2 regions of the Rhodococcus sp. SGAir0479 genome follow, and region 2 is predicted to be linked to the other one. Evidence: riboswitches for the same ligand, from Rfam matches in the RefSeq annotation. Region 2 holds a riboswitch; the other holds the start of a gene.
The links. Region 2 has a riboswitch for thiamine pyrophosphate ahead of thiO (glycine oxidase ThiO). Riboswitches for the same ligand answer to the same signal wherever they lie in the genome.

Region 1 (16,007 bases), 2.4 Mb from region 2:
GCTGGGCGGGAGTTCGTCGGATTCGAAGATCCGCTCGAGCCGTGAGATGCAGGTGCGCACACTCATCGTGGTCGCCGCGGGGTTCGCCGCGCAGTCGAGTAGTACTTGCCGGCACGATGGAAGGGCTTCAAAGGGCATCCCGCGCGGCGGCTGTTCGCAGAACTTGGTGATCAGAGCGGCATGCTCGGACGAAACCTGACCGTTCTCGTGCGCCGCGGCGACCTCGGGTTCCCGCCGCAGCACCTTCCCCAGCGCCAGGATTCGCGCCGCGGCAGGAACTTCCAGCAGCGTGTTGGTTGCGAGCCACTGCTTGACGCTACGAAACCCCAGCGTGTCGAACGAGACTGCGCGCTCGTCGATTTCGGCCACCGCCGTCACGCGCAGGGCTTCGAGGTGTTCGATCAGACGCGAGAGATCCACCGTCGTGCGCACCAGGTCCAACTCGGCCAGTCCCCGCACGTCATCGTGACTGAGCGCCACGAGTGCAGCAGTTGTGGTGTCGAGTCCCCCCGGATTCATGACACGAGGTTAGTTCGAACTGGTGTTCGAGTCAAGGGTCAGTACTCATCAGCTGAACCCCATCGCCTCACTGCCCCATGCGATCCGCATGTCCCGGTCCGGATCCGAGACGAGACGGTCGCGGCCGTCGATCAGCAGCGTCGACCGATTCTCCTCGGTGTACGCTGCCCAGTGCTTGGACCCGTCGAGTGCGGCCGGGACGGCGTAGCGGGCGAATGCGAGCCAGCGCCGCTGCACCCGGCCGGACACCTCGATCGCTCCCTTGCGGCCACCGAGCCAGAACGTCGGGTCGGGATCGAGGGTCCCGAAATTTCCGAACACATAGGGCAATTCGGTTGCGTGGCCGGCACCGACGCGGGCCGCCCGGAGCATCGGGGTGGAGTGGTCGAACCGGTACACCCAGGTGGGCGAGTGCCGGCTGTGGGCGTCGGCGACCCACAGGGCCGGCATCCGGAACGCTGCATCACGTGAAAGGGCAAGCACACCTCGTGGTTTGGTCGATCCCGGGTAGGCCGCCGCGATCTGCGCGAGCCGGACCGGTGAGAGTCCCGGGTTGTCCTCGGCGAGTCCCGCGAACATGCGCTGGACGGCGTCGGGGCTGACCGGCAGCAGGGGTGAGCGCATGAACTTGAAGATCGACGCCTCGTCCCGATTGGAACCGATGATCAACGGGATGCGGTGCGAGCGTCCCTTCTGGAACGCGGCCACCGGGTAGTGCGGAACCAGATCCCGGTCGACGACCGGGGCCATGGCCAGCGTGCCCGGAACTCGCGTCGGCACCTCGTCGACGAGAACGTCACCGGCCTGTACCAGGCGTTCGGCCGGCATTCCCGCCAGATCTGCGACGCGCGTGACGGGCACTTCCAGAATCTCCAGGAACCGCCGCGCGACCGTCGCGGCACGCTCCGCCCCGTACACCGACGTCGCCGGCGGGCTCTGGGCGATGGCGCGGTGGAACAGTCCCTCGGCCCGCGGCACCGTCATCAATGTCGTGATCGCCCCGCCGCCGGACGACTCTCCGAACAACGTCACCTCTTCCGGATCGCCGCCGAAAACGGCGATGTTCGCGCGCACCCACTCGAGGGCGGCGATCTGGTCCCGCAGCCCCAGGTTGGACTCGAACGTCCGCTCCGCGGTCGAGAACGACGACAGGTCCAGGAAGCCCAGGGCGCCGAGCCGGTAGTTGAACGTCACCAGCACGACATCCCCACGCTCGACGAGCAGCCGCCCGTCGTAGATCGGTTGCGCGGACGATCCGAGACAGTAGGCGCCGCCGTGGATCCACACCATGACCGGCCTGGGGGTACCGTCCGGGCGGGGCGCCCACACGTTGACGGTCAGACAGTCCTCACCGATCCGCATCGACGGATCGAGCGGGACCGAGTTGTCGTGGCCCTGCGGGGCCATCGCACCGAACGCGGCGCCGTCACGGACCTCGCTCCATGCGTCGGGCGGTACAGGCGACCGGAAGCGCCGCTCCCCCGTCGGCGCGGCGGCATACGGAATACCCTTCCAGGCGAACACCGGTCCGTCGGCGTAACCGCGCACCGGTCCCCGGTCCGTCTCGACGACGAGTGTCTCGGGCCCGCGGGCCGCTCCGGTCTCGAGAACTTCCACTGCTTGCACGATGCGGCCCTCCTCACGCTCCGACAACGCGGTCGGTACGGCTGCGCGCCGGTCCCCTCGGCCGGACGGACAGCCGACTGCCAACGTACCAATCCGGCGGTGCTATGGTCGGCTCGTTCACTGACACGGGGTGCTCCGCACGGGCGGGGCTGAGATCACACCCGGGAACCTGCATCAGGTAATGCTGACGAAGGGATGTCATGGCGATGACGACGCCTGTTCACGACATATCTGTCCACCCCGACGCCGACGGCTCGCGCTTCACGGATCTGCTGTGGGCACGGACTGCGGTCCTGCGGGCCGCGATCGACGACATGGAGTTCCTGCGCCGGCTCGGCGACGGCACGCTGCCGCTCGATGTGTTCCGGACCTACATCGAGCAGGACTCGCTGTACCTGGCCGAATACGCCAAGGCGCTGGCGCTGGTGGCGGCGAAGGCCCCGGACCCGCAGACGGCCGCGTTCTGGGCGACATCGTCCGCGACTGCGGCCGTGGTGGAGACCGAACTGCACGAGGGACTCATGGCCGGCGGGGTGTTGCCGGAACGGTCGACCGCGCCGGAGCATTCGCCGGCGTGCCTCGGGTACGTGTCGTACCTGACGGCGACGGCGGCGACCGAGTCGTACGCCGTGGCTGCGGCGGCGGTCCTGCCGTGTTTCTGGATCTACGCGGAGGTGGGCCGTCGCCTCGCCGCCGACGCGCACGAGGTGCTGGCCGCCGACCCGGCGCACCCCTACGCGCAGTGGGTCACCACGTACGACGATCCGGCGTTCCACGAGTCCGTCGCGACCGCGCGCCGGCTCGTCGACGAGGCCGCGAACGCCGCGACGACGGAGGAGCGTGAGGCGATGGTCCGGGCCTTCGTCACCGCGAGCCGCTACGAGTACATGTTCTGGGACACCGCCCTGAACCCGCAGCCCTGGCCCGCGTCGTGACGTCGGTGTCGCGGCTGCGCCGCGTGCTGGCCACCTCGGCGATCGTCGCGTCCGCGATGAGCATCCTCACCGGGTGCGCCAGCTCCGACAGCTCCGGGGACACCATCCGGTTCGCTCTCGACTGGACGCCGAACACCAATCACACCGGCCTGTACGTGGCGCTGCAGGAGGGGTACTTCGCGGACGCGGGCCTCGACGTCCAGGTGCTGCCGTACAACAACACCTCACCCGACACCCTCGTGGACGCCGGGAACGCCGAGTTCGGCACCAGCTTCCAGGACGCGGCCACGTTCTCCCGCGCCGCGGGGGCGCAGACCGTCTCGGTGCTGGCGCCGCTGCAGCACTGGGCGACCGGTATCGGCGTCAAGGCGGACCGCGCCGACCTCGCGAGCCCCAAGGACCTCGACGGCAAGACCTACGCCGGGTTCGGTGATCCGGGCGAGCGGGAGATCCTCCGTCAGGTCATCCGGAACGACGGGGGCACAGGCGATTTTGACACCGTGGTGCTGGGCACCTCGGCGTACGAGGCCGTCTACGGCGGCCAGGCGGACTTCACGGTGTCCTACGCGGCGTGGGAGGGCGTCGAGGCGGCGCGCCGCGGTACCCCGATGCGCTACTTCGACTACACCGACTACGGCTTCCCGGACGCGTACGCGATCGTCGTGAACGGCAACGAGCAGTGGCTCGCCGAGCATCCCGAGCAGGCGCGCAAGTTCGTCCAGGCCCTCCAGCGCGGCTACCAGTTGGCGGCCGACGACCCCGACCGCGGCGCGAAGGCACTGATCGACGCGAATCCAGGGGTCTTCGGCGACGAGGAACTCGTGTACGAGAGTCAGCGGATACTGGCCGCGGACTACATGAAGGACGCGTCGGGGCGCGTGGGCACCCAGACCCGCGAGCAGTGGGCGGGCTATTCGGGTTTCCTGTACGCGCACGGGCTGCTCGCCGGACCCGACGGCAAACCACTGACCGCCGAACCGGACTGGTCGACGTACTTCACCGATGAGTACCTCGCAGCGCCGTAGGCGCGACGCGGACGACACCGCGGGCCCGCTGCGCCGGCTGCTGCCCGCGGTGGTCGTCGCGCTGGCGCTGGTCGCCCTGTGGCAGTTGTACGTGACGGTCAGCGGCATCCGCCCGCAGGTGTTGCCGTCGCCGGCGCGGGTGCTCGAGCAGGGGTGGCTGCACCGCGACGACATCGCCGGCCACGCGTGGGCCACGCTGCAGGTGACGCTCGTCGGGTTCGCGGTGTCGTTGGTGGTCGCGTGGACGCTCGCGGTGCTCGTGGACTTCTCGCCCTGGCTGCGAAGGGCTTTCGTTCCGCTCTTCGTGGTGTCCCAGACGCTCCCGATCATCGCGATCGCCCCGCTGATGATCATCTGGTTCGGCTTCGGTCTGCTGCCGAAAATTCTGGTGATCGCGCTCGCGACGTTCTTCCCGATGGCGATCGGACTGATCGAGGGGTTCGCAGCCGCCGACCGCGAAGCCGGCGCCCTGCTGCGGAGCATGGGCGCCTCCCGATGGCAGGAATTCCGGTTCGTACGGCTGCCGTCCGCTCTCCCCCGGTTCTTCACCGCACTCCGGATCGGCGTCACCTATGCGGTCGTGGGCGCCGTGTTCGCCGAGTACGTCGGGGCCAGTTCGGGACTCGGCATCTACATGAGCGTGCAGAAGAACTCCTTCCGCACCGACCTGGTCCTGGCCGCGGTCCTCGTGACGGCGGCGATCAGCATCGCGCTCTACGCCGCCACGTTCGCGATCGAGCGGGTGATGGCGCCGTGGATCCGGCACCCCCGACAGGAGGCCCGCCGTGGGTGAAGCACCGGTCGTCGAACTGTCCGCGGTCACCAAGTCGTTCGGTACCCGCCGGGTGCTCGACGGCATCGACCTCGACGTGCGCCCGGGCGAATTCGTGTCGGTGATCGGACCCAGCGGGTGCGGCAAGAGCACGGTGTTCGGGATCATCGCCGGCCTCGACGCTCCCGACACCGGTTCGGTCTCCGCCCCCACGTGCGCGCACATGCCGCAGAAGGACTTGTTGTTCCCGTGGCGCTCGGTTCTCGACAACACGACTCTCGGGCTCGACGTCCAGCGCGTGCCGCGCAAGCAGGCCCGGGCACGGGCCGCCGAACTCTTCGCGAGGTTCGGGCTCGCGGGCTTCGAGAACGCCCGCCCGCATCAGCTGTCGGGCGGTATGCGCCAGCGTGCCGCGCTGCTGCGGACCGTGGTCCAGGATCGTCCGGTACTGCTGCTCGACGAGCCGTTCGGCGCCCTGGACTCGCTGACCCGCACCGAGATGCAGACCTGGCTGCAGGACGTCTGGCAGCAGTACCGCTGGACCGTACTGATGATCACGCACGACGTGCGGGAGGCGGTTTTCCTGTCGGACCGGGTGATCGTGCTCTCGGCCCGGCCGGCGACGGTCCGTCGCGACGTTGCCGTCGATCTGCCGCGCCCACGCGAACTCGCCCTGCTCACCTCACCGGAATTCGCGGCGATCGAACGCGAACTCATCGACGTCCTGCACGACGAGTCCCGTCGGGCGCTCGCCGAGCAGGACGCTGTCGGCTGACGGTCCTCGTCAGTTCCCGCCGCCGACCATCATCGCGGCCAGCACGGCGCACAGGGCGGTGAACACCGCGACCACCACACCGTCGGCAAGCGCCCCCGAGGTCCACCAGGTCAGCAGGCCCACACTGGTTCCGGTGGTGGCCGCGATCGCCGTGACCGCGCTCACGTGCAACCGCGCGCCCGGACGGGCAGTGTCCATCTGCTCCACCACGGGCCGCTTGTGACCCGGTCGGCAGGAGGGCGGAAGATCAGCAGTCAGGAAGTCCGGCGACCGGTACTCCGGTGGGACCTCGGTTCTCGGGGGAATCCGATGTGGCATCGGCAGCTCACCGCCTCGGGGCAACGACGTGCAGACCCCCGACGCTGCTGGCTGAACACCGGGACAGCCCCATGATAAAGACCTCGTCACGGCCGTTTCCAGGGGTCGAGACACATGCCACAGACACGCCGGCGCACGGTGATCGCCCGTGGAACGGGGCGCACCCCCTCGACGACGCGCGCCCCGCAACCGGAGAGCCGGCTGCGGGGCGCGCGTACTGCGAACTGTGTCCGGACTACTTGCCGGCGATGTTCATCGCGGCGATGTGGCTGAACAGCATGCTGGTGCCGATCGGGTTACCGCCACCCGGGTAGGTGGTGCCGCTGGGGGCCGCCATCGTGTTGCCGGCCGCGTACAGACCCGGAATGGGGTTGCCGGAGGTGTCGAGCACGCGCGCGGTGGTGTCGGTGCGCAGACCACCCTTGGTGCCGAGGTCGGAGATACCGAACGCGGCCGCGTGGAACGGGCCCTGCTCGATCGGGATCAGCGCCGGGCCGCCGCCGGTGAACGCACGGTCGTACGCCTCGTCGCCGCGACCGAAGTCCTCGTCCACGTCGTTGGCTGCCATCGCGTTGAAGCGTTCGACGGTGGCCACCAGGTTCTCGGCCGGGATGCCGATCTTCGCGGCCAGCTCCTCGAGCGTGTCGGCGGTATGCCACAGACCGGCGTCCACGTACTTCTCGGTCTCGACCATCGAGACATTCGAGGCGCCCACCGGCGGACGCTCGCCCGCGCGGTCGTCGTAGATCATCCAGTACGGCAGCGTGACCGAGCCGTCCTCCAGACCCGCGATGACCTCGCGGCCGAGACGGTCGTACGGCGCGTACTCGTTCACGAAGCGCTTACCGTCCTGGTTGACGAAGATGCCGCCGGTGAAGCACAGCGCGAACGCCGAGCGTCCGTCCGGGTGGGTCAGGCCGGGCGACCACCAGGCCTGGTCCATCAGGTCGGTGTCGGCACCCACCGCGATGCCGGCCTGGTGTGCCTTGCCCAGGTTGCCCCACGGACCCATGGTGTCGCGTGCGACGCCCGGAACGCCGAACTTCTGACGGAGCTCGTCGTTGCCCTCGAAGCCGCCGGCGGCGAGGATGACGCCCTTGCGGGCACGGATCGCGACCTGCTCGCCGTCGCGCTCGACGATCGCGCCGACCACGGCACCGTCCTCGACGACCAGCTCGACGAGCGGGGTGTCGAGGTTCAGCTTCGCGTTCGGGTAGTTCCCGATCGCCTTGAGGAAGCGGCCGATCAGCGCGCGGCCGCCGATGAGCATCTCGGGCAGCTCGGCGCCGAGCCGGTCGAAGTCGAGCGGTCCGCGGACGAGCTTGTGCAGGTCACCGACCTCCGAGATCGGCAGCGGCGTCGGCATCGTGTGGCGCTGGCCGTCGTTGCGGGCCTTGGGCATCTTGCCGTAGTAGTCGGGCCACGGCAGCATCTGGAACTTGAGGTTCTCGTCCTGCTCGAGGTACTCGACCAGCGGCGCGCCGCCCTTGACGTACGTGTCCTGCAGCTCGCGCGGGGTGCGGTCACCGACGACGGCGTGGTAGTACTCGAGCGCGTCCTCGATCGTGTCGTCGGTGCCGGCGCGCTTGAGCACCGGGTTGGCCGGGAACCAGAACCCGCCGCCACCGGAGTACGCGGTGGTGCCACCGAACTTGTCCGTCGCCTCGACCAGGATCACGTCGAGACCTTCGCGGGCGGCGGTGTAGGCGCCGGTGACGCCACCGGCGCCCGACCCGGCCACCAACACGTCACATTCTTCGTTCCAGTTGACCATCGTTCAGCCTTTCCCGGCCATGCCGGCTTGGGTTCTCCCCCTCGTCGAGGAGGACAGTGGGACTCGAAAGTTCGAAGTCGCCTGCGCTCAGGCGATCGGACGGACGGGATCGGACCCGTCCCAGGTACGGGCCTGAGCGATTCCGTAGTCGAGCATCGCGCGCATGCCGTCGCTCTGGATGTACTCGAAGACGACACCCGGCTGCGCCGGTGAGTGCAGGTAGGCGACGCGGGTGCCGGGGCCTTCGGCGAGGAACAATTCCTCGAGTCCTCGGGCCCGAGCCGTGGCCAGAGCACCGTCGAGATCGTCGGTGATCCAGGCCATGTGATGGGGTCCCACCAGGGGCTCACCGGCGTCATCCGTGTACGGCGACGGGGTCGACGACGTGATCTGCATGAGTTCGATCTGGAGTGCGCCGGTGTAGCCCATCGCGACGTCCATGGTCACGACGGTGTCCGAGCCCGCGTATCGGCCCTGCAGCGTCACGCCCCGGAACACCGTCCAGGGCCCGACGCGGGCGTGGGTCACCCAATGGTCGACGGCGGCGTCGAGATCCGCGACGACGTACCCCATCTGGACAGCGGGTTCGGGGACCTCGTGGGCCATGCGCACCTCCAACGGCATTCGACGTGGCTGTGATGGTAGCCACGCCTGCCGCCCGGTCCTCAAGTTCGTGTCCCACTCAGAGGACGGATGCGCACCGGGTGGTCGACGGCCGTCAGCGGCCGGAGCCGCCGCACCCCCATCCGAGACCGGCCAGGTCCCGCCCGCGGGCGATCACGTCGTCGAGCATCTTCTCCGTGAGCCTGCCCGTGAAGGTGTTCTGCTGGCTGGGGTGATAGCACCCCACCACGTCCAGGCGCCGTCCCGCGGGCGTGTGGAGCTCGGCCACCGCCCCGTGCCCGAACTTGGGCTTGGGAGTGGGCACGGTCCCCCCGATCCGGCGGATCGCGCCGAGGGTGGCGTCCCACCCGAACGAGCCGAGCGCGATGATCGCGCCCACCCACGGCAGCAGGTCGGAGAGTTCGGCGTCCAGCCATCCGGAGCAGCAGTCCCGCTCGGTGACGGTGGGCTTGTTGTCCGGCGGTGCACAGCGCACCGCGGAGATCATCCGGGCGCCGAACAGCTTCTGCCCGTCGCCTGCGAACTCGACGGTGGGCTTGTTGGCGATGCCGGCGCGGTGCAGGGCCCGGAACAACCAGTCACCGGCCTGGTCGCCGGTGAACATCCGGCCCGTGCGGTTGCCGCCGTTCGCGGCCGGGGCCAGTCCCATGATCAGTAGTTTGGGGAACGGGTCGCCGAACCCGGGGAGTGGACGCCCCCAGTAGGGCTGGTCCGCGAAGGAGCGGCGCTTGACCTCAGCGGCGTGCTCCCGCCACTCCACCAACCGTGGGCAGGCCCGGCACACGCTGATCCGGGCGTCCAGCTCGCTCGGTCCGGCCGAGGCGGCCAGCGCGCGGACCTCGTCCGCGGAGTGCGCGACGGGGGTGTCCGCGGGCGCCGGGTCGCCCGGCCACCCGGTGCCGGGCGGCACCGGCGACGGGAAAAGCTTCCCGGTGTCGGGATGTGGCAGCAGCTGGCCCGTCATCGGTTCCGCACCCTCGTAGACATGCGTCAATTCAACCCGATCGGACGGCGGGACGCTGACGGGCACGGACGTACCGAACGCAGTCCCGGAGAATCGACGGCATGACCTCGCACCTTCCGGATCCGGCCGTAGTCGAAGCAGCCCGCACGGCGCGACGGGTCGTCGTGTTCAGCGGCGCCGGTATGTCCGCCGAGAGTGGCATCCCGACGTTCCGGGACGCGCAGACAGGACTGTGGGAACGATTCTCACCCGAGCAACTCGCGAGCCCGGAGGGGTGGGAGCGCGACCGCGGCCTGGTGTGGGCCTGGTACCAGTGGAGAACCGGGCTGGTCCGCCGGGTACACCCCAACGAGGGCCACCTCGCGCTGGCGGCGTGGGCGCGCCACGTGCCGCTCACGATCGTCACGCAGAACGTCGACGATCTCCACGAGCGGGCCGGCAGCGAGGTCGGTGTGCATCTGCACGGCAGCCTGTTCGCACCCCGCTGCAGTGGCTGCGAAGCCCCGTTCCCCTCGGACGGTGGCCTCGATGCCGAACCCACCGGACCGCTGACGCCGCCGGCCTGTCCGGTCTGCGGCGCCCCGGTGCGGCCGGGGGCCGTGTGGTTCGGCGAGGCCCTGCCGCAGGATGCGTGGGAGCGGGCGGAGAAGGCCGTGGCCGAGTGCGACCTGATGGTCGTCGTCGGCACCTCCGGAGTCGTCCACCCGGCGGCGATGCTGCCGCTGCGGGCGGTCGACGGCGGCGCGACCGTCGTCGAAATCAATCCGCAGGCAACGGAACTGAGCCCCCACGTGCATCACTCGTGGCGTACCACCGCCGCCGGCGGACTGCCCGCCCTGGCCGAGGCACTCGGAATCGCCCTCTGAGGAGGCGGGGACCTCAGCGCCGACGGTAGATGGAAGCGATCTGCTCGGCGTACCGCTCCGAGACCACGTTGCGCTTGATCTTCAGCGTCGCGGTGAGCTCGCCGGCCTCCTCGGTGAGATCTCGCGGGAGGATCTCGAACTTCTTGATCGCCTCCGTGTGCGAGACCGTCGTATTGGCGTCGTCCACCACGGCCTGCACGGCCTTGCGCAGATCGGGGTCGTCGGCGAGGTCGGACACGGTCGCCGACGCCGGTTTGCCGTTGGCCGCCTTCCAGTTCTCGAACGGTTCGGGATCGAGCGTGAGCAGGGCGCCGATGAACGGCCGGCCGTCCCCCACGACGACCGCCTGCGAGATCAGGACGTTCGACCGCAGTCGGTCCTCGAGGGGCCCGGGTGAGACGTTCTTGCCACCGGCCGTCACCAGCAGGTCCTTCTTGCGACCGGTGAGCGTCAGGTAGCCGTCGTCGTCCAACTCCCCCAGGTCCCCGGTGCGCAGCCAGCCGTCACGGAGGGCCTCCGCGGTGGCCTGGTCGTTGCGCCAATACCCGGCGAACACCACACCGCCGTGCAACTCGATCTCGCCATCGTCGGCGATGCGCACGGTGTTCCCGCCCATCGGCCGTCCGACGGAGCCGATCCGCTGCTGGCCGGGCACGTTCACACAGTGCGCCGCAGTCGATTCCGTGAGCCCGTAGCCCTCGTAGATCGGCACGCCGGCGCCGCGGAAGAAGTGTCCCAGTCGCGGCATGAGTGCGCCGCCGCCGGAGATCGCCCACCAGCACTCGTCGCCGATCGCCGCCCGCAGCTTGCGGAAGACGAGACGGTCCGCGACCGCGTGATACGCCCGCAGCCGCAGCGACGGTCCGCCGGCGTCGAGCGCCTGGCTGTACGCGACGGCGGTGGCCTCGGCGAACCCGAAGATCGCGCGGGGAATGCGTCCGCCCTTCTCGGCAGTGTGCGCCGCGGTGTCGCGCACCTTCTCGAAGACCCTCGGGACGCCGAGGATCACGTGCGGACGGAATCGCTCGAACTGGCCCGCGACGCTGCCGAAGTTGGACCAGTGCGCCTGTGTCCCACCGGCTTCGAACATCGCCAACGAGACGGCGCGGGCGAGCACGTGCGCGAGCGGCAGGAAGGTGAGCATCCGGTTCCCGGGGCGCGCCACCTCGCCGATCGAGGCGGTGAGGATCCCGCGCACCTCGGACAGGAAGTTCCGATGGGTGAGCACGCACCCCTTGGGTCGACCGGTGGTCCCGGACGTGTACACCAGCGACGCGGGGTCGTCCGCCCGGAGGCCGGCCAGGCGTTCGGCGACGACGGCGTCGTCGAGGCTCGCGCCCTCCGCGACGAGCTTGTCCACGGCCCGGTCCTCGATCTGCAGCACGCGGGACAGCTGCGTCGCGGCGCCCTCGAATGCGCTTGCGTGCGCCGCGGTCTCGGCGATCGCCAGCACGGCACCGGAATCCTCGACGATCCACGCGACCTGCTCGGTGGACGACGAGTCGTAGATCGGCACCGAAACCGCGCCGGCCGCCCAGATCGCGAAGTCGAAGAGGGACCACTCGAATCGAGTCGCGGACAGCAGCGCCACCCGATCACCCTGCTGCACACCGGCAGCCACGAGACCCTTCGCGACTCCGGTCACCAGGTCCGCGAACTCGGCCGCGGTGACGTCGACCCAGTCCGCGCCGCTCGGCCGTGAGAACACGACGAGGTCCGGACTGCGGCGCGCGTGCTCGAACACGGTGCGAACGACGGCGTCGTCGTCCGCGACCGTGAAGCTGGCGGGGGTGCCGTACTCACGCATGGGCGTCATCTCCAACTCGAGTCGTGGTGTCGGGAGCTGTGGTCGGGACCGGTGCCTCACGAAAGCGCCGCAGGATGCCCGCGAACGCCGTAACCTCCGCCGGCGACCACCCGTCCACACGGGCCCGGACCTCGTCGAGGCGTCTGCGGTCGGCGGCCGCCAGCACGGCTGCGCCCTGCGCGGTGAGGCTGAGCGGGTAACCGCTGCGGAGCGAGCCGGGTTCGGTCCGCACCCACCCGGACTCCACGCATCCGCGCAACTGTCGCGACACCGTGGAACGGTTGACGCCGAACGAGTCGGAAATGTCCGTGGCACGGCACCCGGGATGGCGGGCGATGAACGACAGCGCCGAGTGCTGAGCGAACGACGGTCCGCCCTGTGCGTCCCGTCCGCCGGCCACCAGGTCGCGGGCGAATTGCACCAATTCGGCGTGCAGCGCGGCCACGTCGTCGGCCCTCGTTTCGTGTTGCACGATGCAACTGTACGCTCCGACCGTGATCTGCACCGCTCACGTACCGGACGTAACGTGTAGCTCAGTACTGCGACTAACAATGAGACAGCGTCGCAGCGGGAGCCCTACCCGCCCGAGACCGAAGGAGTCGATGTGTCTGTTCAGACCGAATCGTGCGCCCTCCACACCACTGGATCGTCCCGGGACGCCGACGTGGCCTCGCTCGACCACCTCGAGCAGGAAGTTGCCGACCTGGACGCCCTCATCCTGGACGCCGTGCGCCGACGCAGCGACCTGGCACGCAGCCTCGGCGCGGTCGAGGTCGCGGATCCTGCCGATCCCTCGTCGTCCTTCTCCGAGTTGGGGCCGGACGGACGCGCACTCGAACGCATGCTGGCGCGGCTGAGCGCCGCCGAGCCGGGATAACGGACCCGTCTCGAGTCCGCCGAGCCGTCTTCGCTTCGTGATGTTCGTCACCACAAACGGAGGCGGTTCGCCCGTTTTACGGACCCGTCGTCGGCGTCAGCGTCGTCCGCGCAGAGCGTGTGCGGTGACCGCCTGCACCGCCCGCTGCTCGACGACGTCCAGTGATTCGCCGACGTGGCCGTGCAGGCTCTCCAGCGCACCGGTGAGGTCGCCGTCGAGGATCTGCTCGACGATCGCGACATGCTCGGTGACGGTGGCCCGCACCCGCTCGGGGCTCTGGTAGTCGTACATCCGCACCAGCCGGATCTGGCTGTTGACGGTCGCGAGCGCCCGCGTGAGGGCCGGGTTCCCGGCGGCGGTCGAGAGTTCCAGGTGGAACTGCTGATCGAGCTGGACGATGTCGGGTGACGGCGCCGGCGGGTCGGCCTCCAGCGCGCGCCACCGCCCCCGCACGGCCTCGAGCAGCGCCCGATCGAACCGGAGATCGGTGTTCTCGACGTGGCGCGCGATGCCCCGCAGTTCGAGCGTGATGCGCAGCTCGTAGAGATCCCGGATGCTGTCCAGGTCCGGAAACATCGGGTAGTACCCGTCGTCGCGGCGGGTGACGATCCCATCCGCGTGCAAACGCACCAGTGCCTCCCGCAGCGGAGTGCGGGAGACTCCGAGGGCCTCGCACAACCGGCCCTCGACGAGCCGATCGTGCGGGGCCACGGCCCCGCTCATGATCTGTTCCCGCAACTGCAGGTAGACCTGTTCTCGCAGACCGGTTCCCGACCCGCCGCCGACGGTGGCCATCTCGTTCCTTCCGTTCCCGCGCCGGCGGGCGTCAGGCCGACGCACCGGCCAGGTACGCGCGCCATCCTCCGAACGCTGTGATGTCCACCCCGTGGGCCGCGGCCGCCGGGGTACAGGTGAATCCGACGGCCCGGGTGCCGTCCGCGAGAGTCATCTCGGTGAGCGCCATCGGCGACGGCAGCGCGGCCAGGAAGGACCCCAGGCCGGCCGGTGAGATGCGGTACAGCTCGCCCGGCAGGGATCGGCCCACCCCGTGCGCCACCCGCACGAGCCCCGGCTTGGGCGGCACCGAGTCCAGACGCACCATGAGGTAGTCGTCCGTCGTCGTGACGGGCCGTTCGAACCGGGCCCCCAGCGCCTCCAGCTGGTGGTGCAGCGGCTGGTCGCGCAGGTGCGCCCCGAACACCGCCAGCGGCACCCCCGCGTCCGGCGCGAGGACCGCCGGGGCACTACCGGCGATACGGGCCGCGACGTCCAGCGCCACCTGGTCGCCGAACGCGGGCGCCACGGTCATCACGCCGAACGACTCCCCCGGGGCGCCGTCCACGGGTACCGCGACCGACGACAGGTCGAGCAGGTTGCAGAAGTTCGTGAACGTGCCGAGCCGGCGGTTGATCTCGACCGGGTCGGCGAGCACGTCCTCCACCAGCGGGTGTTCGGTCGTGGTGGGCAGCAGCAGTGCGTCCACGTCCGAGAACAGCGCGGCGGCGCGGTGGCGCGCGGCCACCAGCAAGCCCGTGTCGCGGACGAATTCGTGCGCCCGCGGTTCGGCGGCGCCGCGCACGATCGCTGCCACGGTGGGATCGAGGGTGGCGTCGGGGTTGGCGACGACGAAGTCGCCCACCGCGTCGAACCTCTCGGCGACGAGGGCGCCGTCGTACAGCAACCGTGCGGCGGCCAGCAACGAGTCGATGTCGACGGGCACGACGTCGGCGCCGGCTTCGCGGGCGCGCCGCGCGGCCGTCGCGAATCCCGCACGGTAGCCGTCGGAGAGGACGTCGAGCTGCGCGTCGAGGGGGACGCCGACCCGCGGGCGGCGCGGCGCCGACAAGGGGACGTCCGACGGCCACGTCCGGCTGCGCGGATCGCGGGCGTCGGGACCGATCATGACCGACATCGCCAGTGCGGCCAGGTCGACCGTCGGCGCCATCACGGTGACGCAGTCGAAGTCGGCGCACGCCGGCACGACACCGGACGTCGGGACCAGACCGAGTGTCGGCTTGATGCCGACCACACCGTTGAACGCCGCGGGGACGCGGCCCGATCCGGCGGTATCCGTCCCCAGCGCGAAGTCGACGAGGCCCAGGCCCACCGCGACCCCGGATCCGGAGCTCGAACCACCGGACACCCGGTCGGGATACCGTGCGGCGCGGACGATTCCGTAGGGGCTGCGGGTTCCGACGAGGCCCGTGGCGAACTGGTCCAGGTTGGTCTTGCCGAGCACCAGCGCACCGGCGTCGAGCAGCCGTGCCACCGCCGGCGACGACACCTGTGGGGTGTAACCGAACTCGGGGCACCCGGCGGTCGTCGGCAAACCGGCCACGTCGATGTTGTCCTTGACCGCGAAGAGCTTTCCGGCGAGCGGCAACTGCGCGCCCGCCTCGACGCGGGCGGCGATCCGTGCGGCCTCGGCGACGACGTCGGACTCCGGCCGAAGGTGGATCCAGACCTCCGGTCGATCGCACTCGCGCACCCGGGCGAAGGCGGACCGCACTCGCTCGGTCAGGGTGGGGGCGTCGAACATCGTCGTCATCGGGGCCGCTTTCTCGCACGGGCCGCGCACGCCGGCCCACCGTGTATACGTCTGCGTATACGCTAGGTGGCCAGGTGTTACGTCAGCGCTACACGACGTGACGATCTCGTATCGAGCGAGCGGTGCGCGGCGACCGGTGACGGCGGGAACCGGCTCGCGGTTCGGGCCGTCACCGGCTCACCCCGGTCGTTCAGGACAGGCCGAGCGCCTTCTCGAGCGTCGGCCAGGCCTTCGGCAGCTGGACGCGCCAGTAGTCCCACTCGTGCACTCCGGCACCCTCGTACGCGATGGTCGCCGGGATACCGAGGGTGCGCAGGCGTGCGTCGAACACTCGCGTGCACACGTTGGCCGCGGCCTCGATGGCCCCACCGAGGTAGAGGCGACGGGCGTCGTCCGATCCCTCCTCGAAGGGCCCGGGCCGGCCGTTGGACACCGACAGGTAGATCTGCTTGCCGCGCAGCCGTTCCGCGTTGAGCACCGAATCGTGCGCCTGCCGCTCCGCTTCGTCGGCCCACATGTTCGCGGGGTCACCGCCCTGGGACGTCACGCTCGTCTGGACGGTGAGCCGACCGAGCGC
Region 2 (16,007 bases):
AGACCACCATCAAGCCGTCCCCCAGACGTTTGACCACCTGCCCGCCGCGCGCGATCATCGGCGGCTCGATGGTGGCCGCGACCTCTCGCAGCAGCGACAGCGTCGCACCGTCCCCCACCTGCAACGACCAGCTCGAGAACCCGACCAGATCCGTGAAGACGATGGTGACCTCGCCGTTCGCGGGGCTGCCCCACGTCTTCTCCAGCACCGCCTGCAACACCTGCAGGGCCGCCATGCTCACCTCACGGGACGCGCCCGCGCCGGTGTCGATCATGCGGGCGGCGGCGCGGGCCCCACCCGGCCCGGTCGTGGACAACGGGTCCCCGAACGACGGGTCCCCGGGCAGCGCGCGCCGGATCCGCCGGACCGCGTCGACGAGTTGTGGTTGCCGGTCCGCGTCGCGGACCCATCGGGCGACCGAGCCGGTGACCTTGGCGTGCCCGTCCTCCGCACCGGAATCCACCCGAGGCGGTTCCGAGGCGGCGCCGTCGCCCTGCGGGTCGTCAGTCACCCCGGCAAGAGTAATCGCGGCCGGGTCGTCCCGCAGAACCTCCGGGTGACGGCGGTCCCGGCGCCTACTTCCCCACATCGGCCCGCGCCGCGCTCCGGGCGTCGCCGGCCGGCGGCACCCCGTTGACCCCCTCGACCGACTGCGCATAGTGGCCCACACCGTGGCCGATCGCGCGGGCATTCAGTGCCAGTGCCGCGCGGTCCAGATTCGCCACGGTGTCCTGGGGGGTGTGGTAGTTCGGGTCGAGCGGGGCGTCCGGCTCGCCGCCCCATTGTTCCGCCTGCACTGGGGTTTTCCGGTCCTCCGCGCCCGTGAACAGTCCCCCGGCGGGGATACCGACCGCGATGAACGGCCCGTAGTCCGAACGGCCGTCGAAGTCCGTTCCGCCCGGAGTGACCCCCGACTGCAGCAGGATCGCACCGAACGTGCGCTCGATGCCGGCCGATCCCTCCGGTCCGGGCCCTTCGCCCACGTTGTCGGAGTTGTCGCCGTCGTACACGAAGTAGCCGGCGTTGGGCGAGCCCACCATGTCGAAGTTGAGGTACAGCGCGATCTCGGAGCGGGCCGCGTCGTCGAGGCTCCCGACGTAGGCCTCCGATCCGTTCAAACCCACCTCCTCGGCGCCCCAGAACGCGAACCGCACCGCGTTGGTCACGTTCGGCGCCGCACCCAGCTGCCGGGCGGTCTCGAGCACCGACGCGACACCCGAACCGTCGTCGTTGATGCCGGGGCCGTCCGGTACCGAGTCCAGGTGCGCACCCACCATGACCACGTTGTCGGCATCGCCGGTCTTCGTCTGCGCGATCACGTTGCGGGACCGGGTCTTCTCGACGGTCGTGTCGAGGGTGAGTGTCACGTCGCCGCCCTGCCGCAGAGCCGCACCGTCCGCCTTGCCGACGCCGCCGGTGGGGATCCGTGCCTCGTCGGTGCCGCCGAGCGTGCCGCCGCCCAGGGCCTCGTCCGTGTTGTTCGCGACCAGCACGGCGGCGGCGCCCAGATCGGCCGCGACCTGCTGCTTCTGCGCGAAGGGACACGACCCGCGGTCCACCAGCACCACCGCGCCCGCGACGTCCGTGCCGTCGTAGTCGGTGGCCTCGCAGCCGGGGGTGTCGTCCGCCGGCGCCGGCACCAGCCGGGCGGTGAGCCCGCCCGGTGGGGTCGCGGGCGAGTACGTGAGCGCCTCCACCGGCACGTCGCGGCCGGAATACGCCAGGGTCTGGGTGCGAGCAGTGAACTCCTCGACGTCGAATTCCGGTGTCGCGACGTCGAATCCGGCATCCTCGAGTTGACCGACGACGTAGTCGACGCTGGCGTCGTAGCCGGGTGTGCCGACCGCGCGGTTGCCGCCGTTCTCGTCCGCGACCCGCTGCAACTGTTCGAGGTCGGCGATCACCGCGTCGGTGTCGATCGCCGCGGCCAGCCCCGGCCCGTCCACAGGTGGGTCCGCGTCGTCGGGATCGCTGCACCCCGCAAGCAGCAGTGCACCGGCCAGACCCGCGACCAACCCCGCCCTCACCCGCATGCGGGGAGACTACCCCGACCGGCCCCGGTCCTTCAGCAGCTCAGCCGGCCGGCGGGAAATGCGAGGATCTCGTCCCGGCCGCAGACAACCGAAGCGCCCGACCGGATTCCCGGTCGGGCGCTCGTCGAGCACGTACCGGCTCAGGCGTCGCGGTTGTTCACCGCGAACAGCGCGGCGCCGAAGACGATCGCCACGAACGCGGCGAAGTACAGCAGACCACCCCACGGACCCCAGTGGAAGTCGTAACCACCGCCGCTGCCGAGGAAGTAGGTCACGTTGTTGAACGGGCCGAACTCGCCGACGTACTTGCCCACCTTGGGGATCATGGTGGCGAGGCTCTCGATCACCAGCGGCCACAGCAGCAGCAGCGAGATGGCGCCCGCCGACTGACGGATCAACGTGCCGACCCCGACCGCCAGCACCGCCAGCAGCGCGTAGTAGATGGGAATGCCGAACAGCTCGCGGGCATTGCTGCCGTCGCCGATCGACAGCGTCTGGCCCGAGATCCCCTGTGCGACGAAGAACGACGCCAGCGCGATCACCAGGCCCAGGACCGCGGCGACGCCCGCCAGCAGCAGAGCCTTGCCGCCGATCACCCGCGACCGATTGGGGATCGCCTGGAACGTGGTGCGGATGACGCCGAACCGGTACTCCGTGGTCACTGCCAGCGCCGACATGATCATCACCAGCATGGCACCGAACTGGGCCGCGCCGGCCTGGGTGTAGGCGACCGTGAAGTCGCCCATCGAGTAGTCGCCCGACGAGACCAGCGACTTGTACGCCGCGCCCATGATGGCCGCGAAGCCGACGCTGACGACGACCGCGATGAGGCTGCACCACATCGGCGACTTGGTGGACGTGAGCTTGATGCGCTCTGCATTCAACACGCTCATCGGAGCGCACCTCCCATGTTCTGCTGCGGCACACCGGCCGGCCGGGTGGCGACCTGCGCGTGGTACTGCACGTCGTCGCCGGTGAGCTTCATGAACGCGTCCTCGAGCGAACCGCGCTGCGACGCCAGCTCGTGCAGCACGATGCCGTTTGCACCGGCGAGCGCGCCGACGTCGTCGGTGCGGGCGCCCGAAACCAGCAGCGCCGGCTGGTGATCGGCGCCGGCCTCGTCGCGGACGGCGAAGCCCTGTGCTGTGAGCACCCCGCGCAACGCGTCGAGCTGCGGGCTGCGCACCCGCACCGACGAATCCGACGCGCGGTCGACGAAGTCCTTGACGCTCGTGTCGGCGATGAGACGACCGCGGCCGATCACGATGAGGTGCTCGGCGGTCAGCGACATCTCCGACAGCAGGTGGCTCGAGACCAGCACCGTGCGGCCCTCGGCGGCCAGGCTCTGCATGAACTTGCGGATCCAGACGATGCCCTCCGGGTCGAGGCCGTTGACCGGCTCGTCGAAGAGCAGGACCTTCGGGTCGCCCAGCAATGCGCCGGCCAGACCGAGCCGCTGCGACATACCGAGCGAGAACCCGCCGGCCTTCTTGCCGGCCACCTCGGTGAGGCCGACCAGCGCCAGCACCTCGTCGACGCGCGACTGCGGCAAGGAGTTGGCCGCCGCCATCCACTGCAGGTGCGCCTTCGCGGACCGGTTGGGGTGCACCCACTTGGCGTCGAGCAGCGCGCCCACGGTGCGCAGCGGCCGCTCGAGCCGGCTGTACGGCACCCCCTCGATCAGTGCGGTACCCGATGTGGGCTTGTCGAGGCCGAGGATCATCCGCATGGTCGTCGACTTGCCGGCGCCGTTCGGGCCGAGGAAGCCGGTGACTATCCCCGGCTTCACGGAGAACGTGAGATCGTCCACCGCTCTCGTCGACCCGTAGGTCTTCGTCAGTCCCCTCACTTCAATCATGGGCACCACTCTGCCCGAAACGCCCCCACCGGCGCATCGGTCCGGGGTCTATGCGCGCGTCATACTCCGGGATGACACGTACCCGGAGGCGGCTGGGGGATCACCCCCAGTCAGGCCCGGAGCGCCCCGTCCGGCATGGTGACGTCGGTCAGATCCGCCCCGCTGACGTCCGCGGTCGAGAACACCGCGCCGGTGAGGTCCGCGTGCGCGAGGTACGCCCCCGTCAGCCGCGCGCCGGTCAGGTCGGCGTCCTCGAGATGCGCGCCGGTCATGTACGCGCCCGACAGGTCGGCTCCGGCCAGGTCGGCGTGGGCGAGGTACGTGGAGGTCAGGAACGACAGCGTCAGGACCGCGCCGGTGAGCTTCGCGTGCGTCAGGTACGCCTCGGTGAAGTCGGCGTCGGCGGCGACCGCGCCGGACAGGTCCGCGCCCGTCAGGTCGGCGCCGCCGAGTTCGGCCGCCGTCAGGTCGGCCCCGGACAGGTCCGTGCCGGCCAGGTTGGCTCCGGTGAGGTTGGCCCCGGCGAGATCGGCACCGGACAGATCGAGGCCGTGCAGATCGGGGACGTAGGTCAGTTCGTCGCGGCGGGCGTTCCACGCCACCACATCCGAGCGCAGCAGGTCGAGGAGATCGGTACTCAGCGTCGTCATGGCATGCCCTCCAGGCACTCGAACCAACGGAGCAAGTTTTCCCGAGCCTAGCCTGATTTCGGCGTCGGCCAGGGATGTCGATCATTCCGTGATCCGCGTCGGCCGGAGCGCCTTTCCCCGAAAGGGACGCTCCGGCCGAAACACTCACCGAGCGGCACTCACATGGGCGACGACGCCTGCGCCCAGAACCGCTTGGGGATCCGCCCGGCGTGCCGGGCCTCGTAGCCGGCGGTGACCGCGCCGCGCATCGCCGACGCCATGAGCGCCGGGTCCTTCGCGCGGGTGACGGCGGTCGCCAGCAGCACGGCGTCGCAACCCAACTCCATCGCGAGCGTCGCGTCGCTCGCGGTGCCGATGCCGGCGTCGAGGATCACCGGGACGTTCGCGGCGTCGACGATCATCTCGATGTGGTGCGGGTTGGAAATTCCCAGGCCCGTCCCGATCGGCGAGCCCAGCGGCATCACGGCGGCACAGCCGACGTCCTCGAGCCGCTTCGCGAGCACCGGGTCGTCCGTGGTGTAGGGCAGCACCGTGAAACCGTCGTCCACCAACTGCTCTGCAGCGCTGACCAATTCGATCGCGTCGGGCAACAGTGTGCGCTCGTCGGCGATCACCTCGAGCTTGACCCAGTCGGTCTCGAGCGCCTCCCGCGCGAGCTGCGCGGTGAGCACGGCTTCGGCGGCGCCCCGGCAACCGGCGGTGTTCGGCAGCGGCGCGATGTCGAGCCGGCGCAGCAGGTCCAGCACCCCGGTGCCGCCGGCGGCATCGACACGGCGCATCGCGACGGTGGTCAGTTCGGTGCCCGACGCCACGAGCGCCTCCTCGAGCACCGCGAGGTTCGCGGCGCCGCCGGTGCCCATGATCAGGCGCGAGCCGAAGGTGCGGTCGGCGATCGTCAGCTTCCCCATGTCAGCCACCCTGCACCGCCGTGAGGATCTCGATCTCCCAGCCGCGACCCACCGGCTCGGTCCACCGGCCGCGCGGGAACACCGCCCCGCCCACCGCGACGGCGATACCGCGCTGCGGCAGGTCCATCCGCTCGAGCAGCTCCGTCACCGTCAGCGGGCCGTCGAATTCCCGGTCCTCACCGTTGACGGTGACGCCGATCAATTCACTCATCCAAACCTCACTCATGCCTTCGCGGGTGAAAATCTTTCGGCAGCGGCGCTTTCCGCCTCCGCCAAGGGGTTGTCGTCGAGAATCGCGACCGCCGCGTCCGCCGTCACGGGCGTCATCAGGATCCCGTTGCGGCCGTGCCCGGTCGCGAGGATCACCCGGTCGGAGACGCGACCGATGATCGGCAGGTTGTCCGGACTCATCGGGCGCAGACCGGCTCTTGCCTCGTACAGCTCGTACTCCCCGATCGCCGGCATCAATGCCTCGGCATCGGCGATCAGGTCCCGCACGCCGGCCACCGTCACCTGCGTGTCGTGGCCGGACTCGTACTGCGTTGCGCCCACCACGATCCCGTCGGCGCGCGGCACCAGGTACGACGGCCGTCCGTGCACACTGCCGCGGATGGTGCGCCGGGGCGCGGGCGTCACGCCCGGCCGGGCCCGCAGCCGCAGGATCTCGCCCTTGACCGGACGCACCGGCAGGTCGGGCCACAGCCGGGGCGAGTGCGAGCCCGCCGCCAGCACCACCTGGTCGGTGGTGAGCTCGTCGAGATCGGTCACGGTGCGCTCGACCAGTTCGACCCCGGCCGCGATCGCCGCGGTCCGCAGCGCACGCACCAGCAGCCGGTTGTCGACGGCCAGTTCGGTGGGTGCCTGCAGCGCCAGCCGGATCCCGCGTCCCAGCGCCGGTTCGAGTTCGCGGATCTGCGACCGGTTCAGGATGCGCAGCTCGTGGCCCTGCTCGGCCACCCAGTCGGCGATCGTGTGCAGATCGGCGGCGTCGGCGGCGTCGAGCGCGACGGTGAGCGAGTCGTCGGAGGTGAACAGCGTCAGGTCCGCGAGTCGCTCGAGCTCGGTGCCGAAGTCGGGCCACCGCTGCAGCGACGCCGCCCCCAGGGCGAGCGCCCTCTCCTCACCGGGCCAGCCCTCCGACAGCGGCGCCAGCATGCCGCCCGCGACCCACGACGCCCCGCTGCCGGGCGCCGGGTCGTACAGCGTCACCGCCCAGCCGCGCTGCGCGGCGCGCCACGCGATCGACAGGCCGATCACCCCGCCGCCGACCACGGATACCGATCGGGTCATTCACTCCACCTCACTCCCTGCGCCGGCATGATCCGGGTCAGGTATGACGGTCGGGGCCGGCAGGCCCCCTCTCAGCCCCGTATCCCTCGGGACTCCCGTGTTGATTCGTCCGCACTAGAGACTACCGTTCGGGGTGTGCATGCCTCCCAGTCCGTCAAGCACCCGACGCCCCGCGAACGACTCGCCGATGCGCGTCTCTACCTCTGCACCGACGCCCGCCGCGAGAAGGGTGACCTGGCGCACTTCGTCGAGGCCGCTCTCGCCGGTGGCGTCGACATCGTGCAACTCCGCGACAAGGGATCGGCCGGTGAGCGCGAATTCGGTCCGATGGAGGTGAAGGAGGAGCTCGCGGCGCTCGCGGTGATCGGGGCCGCGGCCCGGCGTCATGGCGCGCTGCTCGCCGTCAACGACCGGGCCGACGTCGCGCTGGCGGCTGGCGCCGACGTCCTGCATCTCGGGCAGAACGATCTCCCGGTGCACTACGCGCGGCGGATCGTCGGCCCGGACGTCGTGATCGGCCGCTCGACGAGCAACCGGGCGCAGGCCAGCCTGGCCGCGATCGAGGAGGACGTCGACTACTTCTGCACCGGCCCGGTGTGGGCCACGCCCACCAAGCCCGGCCGAGCGGCATCGGGACTGGAGCTGGTGCGCAGCACCGCGGAGGCTGCACCGCTGCGTCCGTGGTTCGCGATCGGCGGCGTCGACCAGCAACGGCTTCCCGAGGTTCTCGGCGCCGGCGCGACCCGCATCGTGGTGGTCCGTGCCATCACGGCCGCCGACGATCCGGAGGCCGCCGCGCGGGCGCTGTCGGACGCCCTGCGCGGCTGAGCCCGGCTCAGCAGTTCCCGGAGACTCCGGCCTGTACGGACTGCTCGATCAGGTCGCGGGCCTCGGCAGGCACGTCCTCCCACGTCGCGGTCGCCGGGTCGAGCGGCGGCTGTCCCGCCGCCTCGGCCTGCTGGTTGTAGGCCGCCACCACGGGGCCGCCGTTCGCCTTCAGCGTCTCGAGGAACTCGTCGCCCTTCGCCTGCCGGTCGAACGGTTGGCCGGCCGACTCGGCCTGCTGCTGCGACGAGTCGAGGAACGCCGTCACCTGGGCGCACATCACCGAGACCGCGGCGTCCTGCGCGGTCGAGCCGTCCGCGGTCGCCTGCCCGTTCGCCGGGGCCGACGCGGTGGACTCGTCGCTGTCGCCGCACCCGGCGACGAGGATCAGTGGCGCCGCCGCGACGGCGACGAGGTGTCGAATCTTCATGTCGGAATGGTGGCAGGCCGGCCCGGGGACGGCGTCGCGGGGTGCCGACCGACCGGTGTGTCACCACGGAACGCGAGGACGCCGGCGCCGACGAGCACGCCCACGTAGAGCAACGGGTAGATGTTGACGAGCACGTCCGTCACCGCCCAGTCCGGCGGGAACAGGAACAGCCCCACCACGACCACTTCCTCGTCCCACCGGTAGGGCCAGGCCCCGGCACCGAGGTACACGACCAGCGCCGCGAGCCACCAGCGCGGGCGCGTCGCGGCGCGGTGGGCGATGTACACGAGCAGCGGCACGAACCACACCCAGTGATGGCTCCACGAGAACGGCGACACCACCGCGGCGCTCAGCCCGGCGACCGTGACCGCGAGCAACCGCTCCCCCTGGGTGTGCAGCCGCACGGCGATCCACATGCTCACCGCCACCACCGCGAGCGCGAGCACCAACCACAGCACGACGGGCGCCGGGCGCTCGGTGATGTGCGCGACGACGCCGCGGAGCGACTGGTTGGAGGGGTGGGTGTCCGGGGCGATGCGAGTGGACTCGAAGAAGGTCTCGGTCCAGTACTGCCGTGAATCGCTCGGCAGCACCAGCCAACTGCCGGCCACCGTCGCGACGAACGTCACCGCGGCGACGATCGCGGCGCGCCAGCGGCGCAACGCCAGGTAGTACAGCACGAAGTATGCGGGGGTGAGCTTGATGCCGGCGGCGAGGCCGACCCCGACCCCGCGCAGCCGGCTGCGGTCGCCGCGGGAGGCGTCCCACAGCACCAGCGCCATGAGCACCAGATTGATCTGCCCGTAGAACAGGGTGGTGCGGACCGGTTCGAGGAACGTGCACGCCACTGCCGTCAACGCCGACGTGGCCACGACCCGCGCAGACATGCGCTCGCCGAGCATCTTCCGGCACAGCGCGACGATGCCGACCAGCAGCAGCAGGTTGGTCGCCATCCAGATGTACTTGTCGTAGCCGCCGGGCAGCAGGCCGAACGGGATGAACGCCAACGTCGAGAACGGCGTGTAGGTGTAGAGGAGTCCGTGGATCACCGGCTCGGTGTAGAGCGGCAGGTCCTCCATGACGTGGCGGGCGCCGTCGCGGTAGACGTCGAGGTCGGCGCCGCCGGCGAACAGTCCGATCTCGGGCATCCAGGGGCGCACGGTCGTGAAGACCAGCACGACCGACACCGCGGCCCAGAGCGCGAGGACGACGACGTGCCCCGCCGTTCGGCGAGGGACCGCCGGTTCGTCCACCGGTTCGGTGTGCAGCAATCCAGCCCCCTGAGCGATTCGCCCGGTTCACCCCGAATGAACCGGACTACGTACAAAGCCTAAGCAAAGGGATGCCGGACGATCCGCCCGGGTACCCGCCCTCCGAGACTTCCCCGCTCACGACTTCGCGCGCGCCTGAGGCGGCGTTACCCGCGCCGCACCGGCGTCCGGTGCTCAGTCCCGGCGCGTGCTCCGCCGCCCCTGCTCCTCGGTGAAGTTGGCGACCACCCGCAGTTCGTCGAGGGCGATCACGCGCCCGGACTCGTTGCGGACCTCGACGTGAACGGGCTCGCCCGTCGCGTCGTCCGCGAGGTCGAGCGGCCCACCCCGCTCGCCCTGCAGGTACTTGTCGCCCCACTGCATCAACGCGAGCACCGCCGGCAACAGATCCCGCCCCTTGTCGGTGAGCACGTACTCGAAGCGGGTGCGCTGTCCCGGCTCCTTGTACGGGCGCTTCTCGAACACCCCCTCGGCCGTCAGTTCCCGCAGCCGCGCCGCCGCGACCGCCTCGGTGATACCGACGCGTTCGGCGAAGTCGTCGAAACGCGTTGTGCCGTAGAACGCCTCGCGAAGGATGAGTATCGCCGAGCGGGTGCCCACCACATCCATGGCTTTCGCGATCGAGCACTGCGTGGCGCGCCACGCGGTCCGATCGGCGAGGAAGCCGTCCAGTCGTGCCGCCTGCATGTACCCAGCGTACGCGCTGACTTGCCAAATCCATAGCCAGAGTCCACACTCCTGGCTATGCAAAAGCAAAGTCAGCGGGTCGGCGTTCTGCTCGCCGTCCTCTCCGGCGCACCCTTCGTCGCCAATCTCGATCTCTTCGTGGTCAACGTCGCCCTCGACGACATTGCAGCCGACTACGCGGGAACGCCTCTCGCACAGCTGAGTTGGATACTGAGCGGGTACGCGGTGGTCTACGCGGCGCTGCTGGTCCCCGCGGGACGGTGGGCCGATCGGGTCGGTCGGCGGCGGGCGTTCCTCGTAGGCCTGGCGTTGTTCACCGTCGCCAGTACCGCGTGCGCGCTGGCCCCGTCGTTGTGGATCCTGGTCGCGTTCCGGCTCGCTCAAGCGGCCGGTGCCGCGATCCTCACTCCCGCCAGCCTGGGGCTGGTGCTGGCCGCGTTGCCGGCCGAACGCCGGGCGCTGGGCGTCCGGCTGTGGGCCGCGACCGGTGCCGCCGCGGCCGCGCTGGGGCCCGTGCTGGGCGGGGTACTGGTGGCGGCGTCGTGGCGGTGGATCTTCCTCGTCAACGTCCCCGTGGGAATGCTGTTGATCTGGACGGCAGCGCGCACGGTCCCGGAATCCCGTGATCGGCAACCCGTCCGCGTCGACTGGCTGGGCGCGGCGGTGCTCGCCCTCGGGGTCGGGGCGGTCGCGCTCGCCCTGGTGCAGGGCTCCGACTGGGGTTGGACGCACGCCGGCACGCTCGCGGCCGCGGTGCTGGGCGTGGCCGCCCTCGCGTGGTCGGCACGACGGGTCGTCCGCCACGACAGCCCACTGCTGGACCCCGCGCTGCTGCGGGTGCGGCCGTTCGTCTGGTCCAACGTCACCGCGATCGCGTTCAGCGCCTCGTTCGCCGCGGGACTGCTGGCGAACATCCTGTGGATGCAGAACCAGTGGGGGTACTCGGCGCTGCGCACCGGGCTCGCGATCGCCCCCGGCCCGATGCTGGTGCCCGTGTTCGCGGTGATCGGCCAACTTCTCAGCCGGCGCCTGTCCCCCGGCACCGTCGCGGCGGCGGGCAGTGCGCTGTGGGGTGCAGGCGTCGTGCTCGTGCTCGCGACCGTCGACGCCGCTCCCGACTACGCGACCGGGATGCTGCCCGGGTGGCTCATCGGCGGCGCCGGCGTCGGACTGGCCCTGCCGACGATCCTGGCCACGGCCACCGCGACCCTGCCGCCCGAACTGGGGGCCACCGGGAGCGCGGTCGTCAACACCGCCCGCCAGCTGGGCAGTGTTCTGGGGATCGCGGTTCTGGTCGCCGTGCTCGCCGCGTCCGGCGCGACCGCGGCATGGTGGACGGTCGCGGCCCTCGCCGCCGTCGGCGCGCTCACCGCCCCGGGCATGTCGGTGCGCCCCGGGCGGCGGTCGGCGATGCTGCAACCCGCTCGTGCACAAGCACTCTCGTCGTGAACCCCGCGTCACCGCCCCGGCACCGGCGCCGCCGGAGCGGTGACGCGCAACTCACACCGCGGACTTCTGGCACGCCGATGCCGGAGGGTGCAGAGTCGAGGTGAGAACTCCCGATGATCGGAGGAGCCATGCCGGACCGGACCGCACCCGTCACCGAACTCACCGAGCAGGAGGCGATGGACCTGCTGGCCACCGAGAGCCTGGGCCGGCTCGTCGTCGTCGCGGGCGACCGCCCCGACATCTACCCGGTCAACTACGTCGTGCACGACGGCCGGCTCTTCTTCCGCACCGCGGAGGGCGACAAGCTGACCGAGCTCACCCTCCGCCCGCTCACGACGTTCCAGGTGGACCACGCGGACGCGACCGCGGCGTGGAGCGTCGTGGTGCGCGGGCTCGCCCGCACACTCGTGCGCTTCGACGAGATCAACGCCGCCGAGGAGCTGGACCTGCGGTCGTGGGTACCGACCGAGAAGTTCACCTTCGTCGAGATCCGGCCCACCCAGATCCACGGTCGCCGCTTCGTGCTCGACCGGGGCTGACTGACAGGGTTCGTCAGTCCAGCCACCCGAGGACGGTGGACGGCGACAGCGCCAGCACCGAGTCCGGGAGACGGCCGCGCAGTCCACGATCGGCGGTCACGACGGCGGTGAGCGCCCCGGCGTGCGCCGCCAACCGGGCCAACTCGTCGTCGCCGCTGCCGTCCGCCGCGTGCACGGGCACCCGCGCGTCGCGGTGGCCGGCGTCCCGGGCGCGGCCCTCGAGCACGGCCTCGACTCGTGGGAGCCAGCCGAAGCCGCCGTCGGGCAGTTCGATGGTGCGCGGCAGCACCTGGGCCAGCCGGTCCAGCAACTCGGTCGTCGCGCCCGCCCGGTCCCGCCACCAACCGGTCGGGCGTGAGCCCAGCACGTTGGCAGTGTCCAGCAGCACCCGCACCTCGGTGGTGCGCAGCCCCGGCCACGCCGCCGCGAACCCCGGATGCAACGGCATGTGCGCCACGTCGGCCTCGGGCACCCAGCGCAGCTCGGTGCTCTCCCCGTTGGGAACCAGCGCCAGGATCTTCTCGGCGTCCGCGACCACCGTGGTGTAGGTCCAGCCGCCGGCGACGCTCGACGTGACCCGCTCGGCCCGGACCTGGACCGCGTCGACGTCGATACCGGTCTCCTCCTGCGCCTCGCGCACCGCCGCGTGGACGGTCGTCTCGTGACTGTCGCGGGCGCCCCCGGGCAGCGCCCAGGTGCCGCCCTGGTGGCTCCAGGCCGCCCGGTGCTGCAGCAGGACCGCAGCCGACCCGTCCGGCAGCGGAGCGCGCAGCAGCAGACCGGCCGCACCGTGCCGACCCCAGTGCCGCACCCCGTCCGGGGTCGTCGACCACCCGTCTCCGTCACCGCGCATGGAGTACCTCTCACCTGCCCCTGTCCGGCGAGCCGCTCGCCTGTCCCCACAGTATTCCCCGCAACATCCGAAATCGGCGGAACAACCTGCCGGTGCGGCTTATATGCTCGGCAGTACCGAGGCCGCGAACCGGACAGACGGCGAACCGAGGTGGTTTCCGTGGTAGTGCCGGACACAACCGCGATCCGACGGGCCCTGGCGGCGCACGACGAGACGACCGATCCCGACGGAACGCGAACGGACACGACGCCGCACGGCGCCGCGTGGATCGGTGCGCGCCAGATGTCCACGCGAGATTTGCTGCGGTCGACGCCGGCGCGGCTGCTCGCCGTCGGCGTGGCTCTGCTGCTGGGCACGCTCGCCGCCGGCCTGCTCGCATCGATGATGGCGACCGAGCGCAAGCAGGACATCGACACCTTCCTGTTCACCACCGAGCCGCTGGCCCGCTCGTCGCAGGACCTGTACGCGTCGTTGTCGGTGGCCGACGCCGCCGCCGCTACGGCGTTCCTGTCCGGCGGCGTCGAACCGGCCGAGGCACGCGACCGGTACACGCAGGCGATCGGGACCGCGTCGGCCCAGCTGGTCGCCACCTCCGACGGGTTGCCCGGTGACGACGAGGGCCGTCGCCTGTTGACCGCGATCGCGACCGAGTTGCCGGTCTACACCGGCCTCGTGGAGACCGCGCGCACCAACAACCGGCTCGGCAATCCGGTCGGCGGTGCGTACCTGGCCGAGGCGTCGTCGGTGATGCAGCGCGACATCCTGCCGGCGGCGCAGGAGCTGCACACCGAACGTGCCGCCGCCTCGGTGGCCCCGCAGTCGGATTTCGGACGGCCCCCGTGGTTCGCGATCGGCCTGCTGATCGTCCTGCTGGTGGGCCTGGCCGTCACCCAGGTCGTCATGGCCAGACGGACCCGGCGCACGTTCAACGTGGGGCTGCTGTTCACGACGGCCGCCATGGCGCTGCTGCTGGTGTGGATGCTGGTGGCCGGGGTCGTCTCGGCGACGGCCGCACACCGGGCCATCCGGCAGGGGTCGGATCCGCTGTCGACGTTCGCCTCGGCGCGGATCCTCGCGCAGCAGGCGCGTACGCAGGAGATCCTGCAACTCGTCCGCCGCGAGGAGAAGGCCGATCACGCCGGCAGGTTCGCCGACGACACCGACCAGCTGCGCGGGCTGCTGCGCGGGTACTCGTCGTCGATCGGGGCGGAGGAGGTCGCGCGCGCCTCGCAGTCGCTGGACGCATGGACCGCGTCGCACCGAACGATGGCCGACCAGCTGGCGGTCGGTGACTGGATGTCCGCCGCCATGACGACCATCGAGTCCGATCCGACCTCGTCGGCCACGCAGTTCGACGCCGTCGACGGCGCCCTGTCCGCGGGCGCCGACAGCGCGCGGACCGAGCTGCGCGACGACGTCTCACACGCCTCCAAGGTGCTGTCGGCGCTGGGGCCCGGCGCCGTGGTCATCACCGTGATCGCGGCGGTCGGGGTGCCGCTCGGGCTGTGGCCGCGCCTGCGGGAGTACCAGTGACCGCGCGCCGGTGGCTCGTGGCGGCGGTGGCGGCGGGCGTGATGGCAACGGGTGCGGCGGCCGCGGGGTGTTCGGCGCCCCCGGAGCCGTACACGGTGCCACCGTCGGACACCTACAGCGATCCGCCGCTCCCGGCCGACGCCACGCTGCTGAACTCCCCGGCGCCGCCGCCACCGGTGGACTGCGGTGACCCTACGGCCAGTCTGCGTCCCTTCCCCCCGGGGGAGGAGCCGTCGGGCCCCACCCTCGACGCGATCCGCGCCCGCGGGCGGCTGGTCGTCGGCCTCGACACCGGCAGCAACCTGTTGAGCTTCCGCGATCCCGCCACGGGCCGGATCGAGGGCTTCGACGTCGACATCGCCCGCGAGGTGGCCCGCGACCTGCTCGGCGACCCCGACGCCATCGAGTTCCGGGTGCTCCCCTACGCCGAGCGTGAGCGAGCCCTGCAGAACTCCCAGGTGGATTTGGTCGCCAAGACGATGGCGATCACGTGCGACCGGCGCACCCGGATCGACTTCTCCTCGGTGTACTACGCCGCCCGACAGAAGATCCTGGTGATGGCCGGTTCCCCGATCACCTCGATCGCCGACCTGGCGGGGCGGCGGGTGTGCGTGGGCGAGGCGACGACGTCGCTGGATCGCCTGCTGCGCCAGCAGCCGGACGCCGCCGTCGTCACGGCGCCGATGTGGTCGGACTGCCTGGTGATGCTGCAGCAGCGTCAGGTCGAGGCCATCAGCACCGACGACACGCTGCTCGCCGGCATGGTGGCCCAGGACCCGTACGTGCGCATCGTGGGCCCGAGCATGGGCGACGAGTTGTACGGCCTCGGTCTCCGTCAGGGCAACGACGATCTGGAACGGTTCGTCAACGGCACTCTCGAACGGATCCGCCGGGACGGAACGTGGGAGATGATCTACGAACGATGGCTCTCGGTCCTGGGCCCCTCACCAGGACCGCCGCCGGCAACGTACCGGGACTGACGCGCACACCAGAGCGGAGGACGGGTGACGGAACGGGAAGTGCAGCAGCACGATACGGGCGACATCGCACGCACCCAGGCGGCCGCGCCCGACGACGAACCGGTCGCGACCGCCGCGCAGGAGGTCATGCCCAGCACGGGTCGTCGTGCCCGCACCCAACGCTCCCGAACCCGCCGCCTACTCGGCGGCGGTCTCGTCGAGGTGCCCCCGGTTCCCCGCCGCGAACCCGAGTCCGTCATCCTCACCGATCCGCACGTGCCCGAGCGCAAACGCTTCTGCTGGAACTGCGGCAAACCCGTCGGCCGCGCGACCGAGGACGGCCCCGGCGCGACGTCGGGCGTCTGTCCGCACTGCGGCGTGCGGTTCGACTTCACCCCGCTGCTCTCGCCCGGCATGGTGATCGCCGGCCAGTACGAGGTGCAGGGCTGCATCGCACACGGTGGCCTCGGCTGGATCTACCTGGCGATCGACCGCAACGTCGACAACCGGTGGGTGGTCCTCAAGGGACTGCTGCAACTCGGGGACGCCGAGGCCCGCGCGGTCGCGGACGCCGAGCGGCAGGTCCTCGCCGAGGTGGAGCACCCGAGCATCGTGAAGATCTTCAATTTCGTCGAGTACCGGTCGGAGGGTGCGGTCGCGGCCGGCTACCTGGTGATGGAGTACGTCGGCGGCAGTTCGCTGCGCGAGATCCTCCGAACCTA

Region 1: another riboswitch for thiamine pyrophosphate. It lies ahead of tenA (thiaminase II); the one in region 2 lies ahead of thiO (glycine oxidase ThiO).

The regions. Positions count from the first base shown of each region.
Region 1 covers NZ_CP039432.1:756,939-772,945, reverse strand. The annotation lists gene E7742_RS03690 (HNH endonuclease signature motif containing protein) at 1-519, opposite strand, end outside; gene E7742_RS03685 (carboxylesterase/lipase family protein) at 568-2,136, opposite strand; TPP riboswitch at 2,262-2,358, shown strand; gene tenA (thiaminase II) at 2,352-3,080, shown strand; gene E7742_RS03675 (ABC transporter substrate-binding protein) at 3,077-4,105, shown strand; gene E7742_RS03670 (ABC transporter permease) at 4,083-4,898, shown strand; gene E7742_RS03665 (ABC transporter ATP-binding protein) at 4,891-5,652, shown strand; gene E7742_RS03660 (hypothetical protein) at 5,662-5,850, opposite strand; gene E7742_RS03655 (FAD-binding protein) at 6,206-7,744, opposite strand; gene E7742_RS03650 (VOC family protein) at 7,832-8,350, opposite strand; gene E7742_RS03645 (uracil-DNA glycosylase) at 8,463-9,332, opposite strand; gene E7742_RS03640 (SIR2 family NAD-dependent protein deacylase) at 9,434-10,198, shown strand; gene E7742_RS03635 (AMP-dependent synthetase/ligase) at 10,212-12,005, opposite strand; gene E7742_RS03630 (MarR family winged helix-turn-helix transcriptional regulator) at 11,998-12,477, opposite strand; gene E7742_RS03625 (chorismate mutase) at 12,610-12,882, shown strand; gene E7742_RS03620 (GntR family transcriptional regulator) at 12,979-13,677, opposite strand; gene atzF (allophanate hydrolase) at 13,709-15,430, opposite strand; gene E7742_RS03610 (alpha/beta hydrolase) at 15,621-16,007, opposite strand, start outside.
Region 2 covers NZ_CP039432.1:3,256,974-3,272,980, forward strand. The annotation lists gene E7742_RS15215 (adenylate/guanylate cyclase domain-containing protein) at 1-511, opposite strand, end outside; gene E7742_RS15220 (M20/M25/M40 family metallo-hydrolase) at 576-2,033, opposite strand; gene E7742_RS15225 (ABC transporter permease) at 2,174-2,926, opposite strand; gene E7742_RS15230 (ABC transporter ATP-binding protein) at 2,923-3,891, opposite strand; gene E7742_RS15235 (pentapeptide repeat-containing protein) at 4,002-4,541, opposite strand; gene E7742_RS15240 (thiazole synthase) at 4,700-5,449, opposite strand; gene thiS (sulfur carrier protein ThiS) at 5,451-5,660, opposite strand; gene thiO (glycine oxidase ThiO) at 5,672-6,739, opposite strand; TPP riboswitch at 6,737-6,848, opposite strand; gene thiE (thiamine phosphate synthase) at 6,875-7,567, shown strand; gene E7742_RS15260 (hypothetical protein) at 7,575-7,994, opposite strand; gene E7742_RS15265 (glycosyltransferase 87 family protein) at 7,991-9,265, opposite strand; gene E7742_RS15270 (winged helix-turn-helix transcriptional regulator) at 9,440-9,952, opposite strand; gene E7742_RS15275 (MFS transporter) at 10,010-11,401, shown strand; gene E7742_RS15280 (pyridoxamine 5'-phosphate oxidase family protein) at 11,530-11,940, shown strand; gene E7742_RS15285 (NUDIX hydrolase) at 11,954-12,793, opposite strand; gene E7742_RS15290 (hypothetical protein) at 12,959-14,326, shown strand; gene E7742_RS15295 (glutamate ABC transporter substrate-binding protein) at 14,368-15,306, shown strand; gene E7742_RS15300 (serine/threonine-protein kinase) at 15,346-16,007, shown strand, end outside.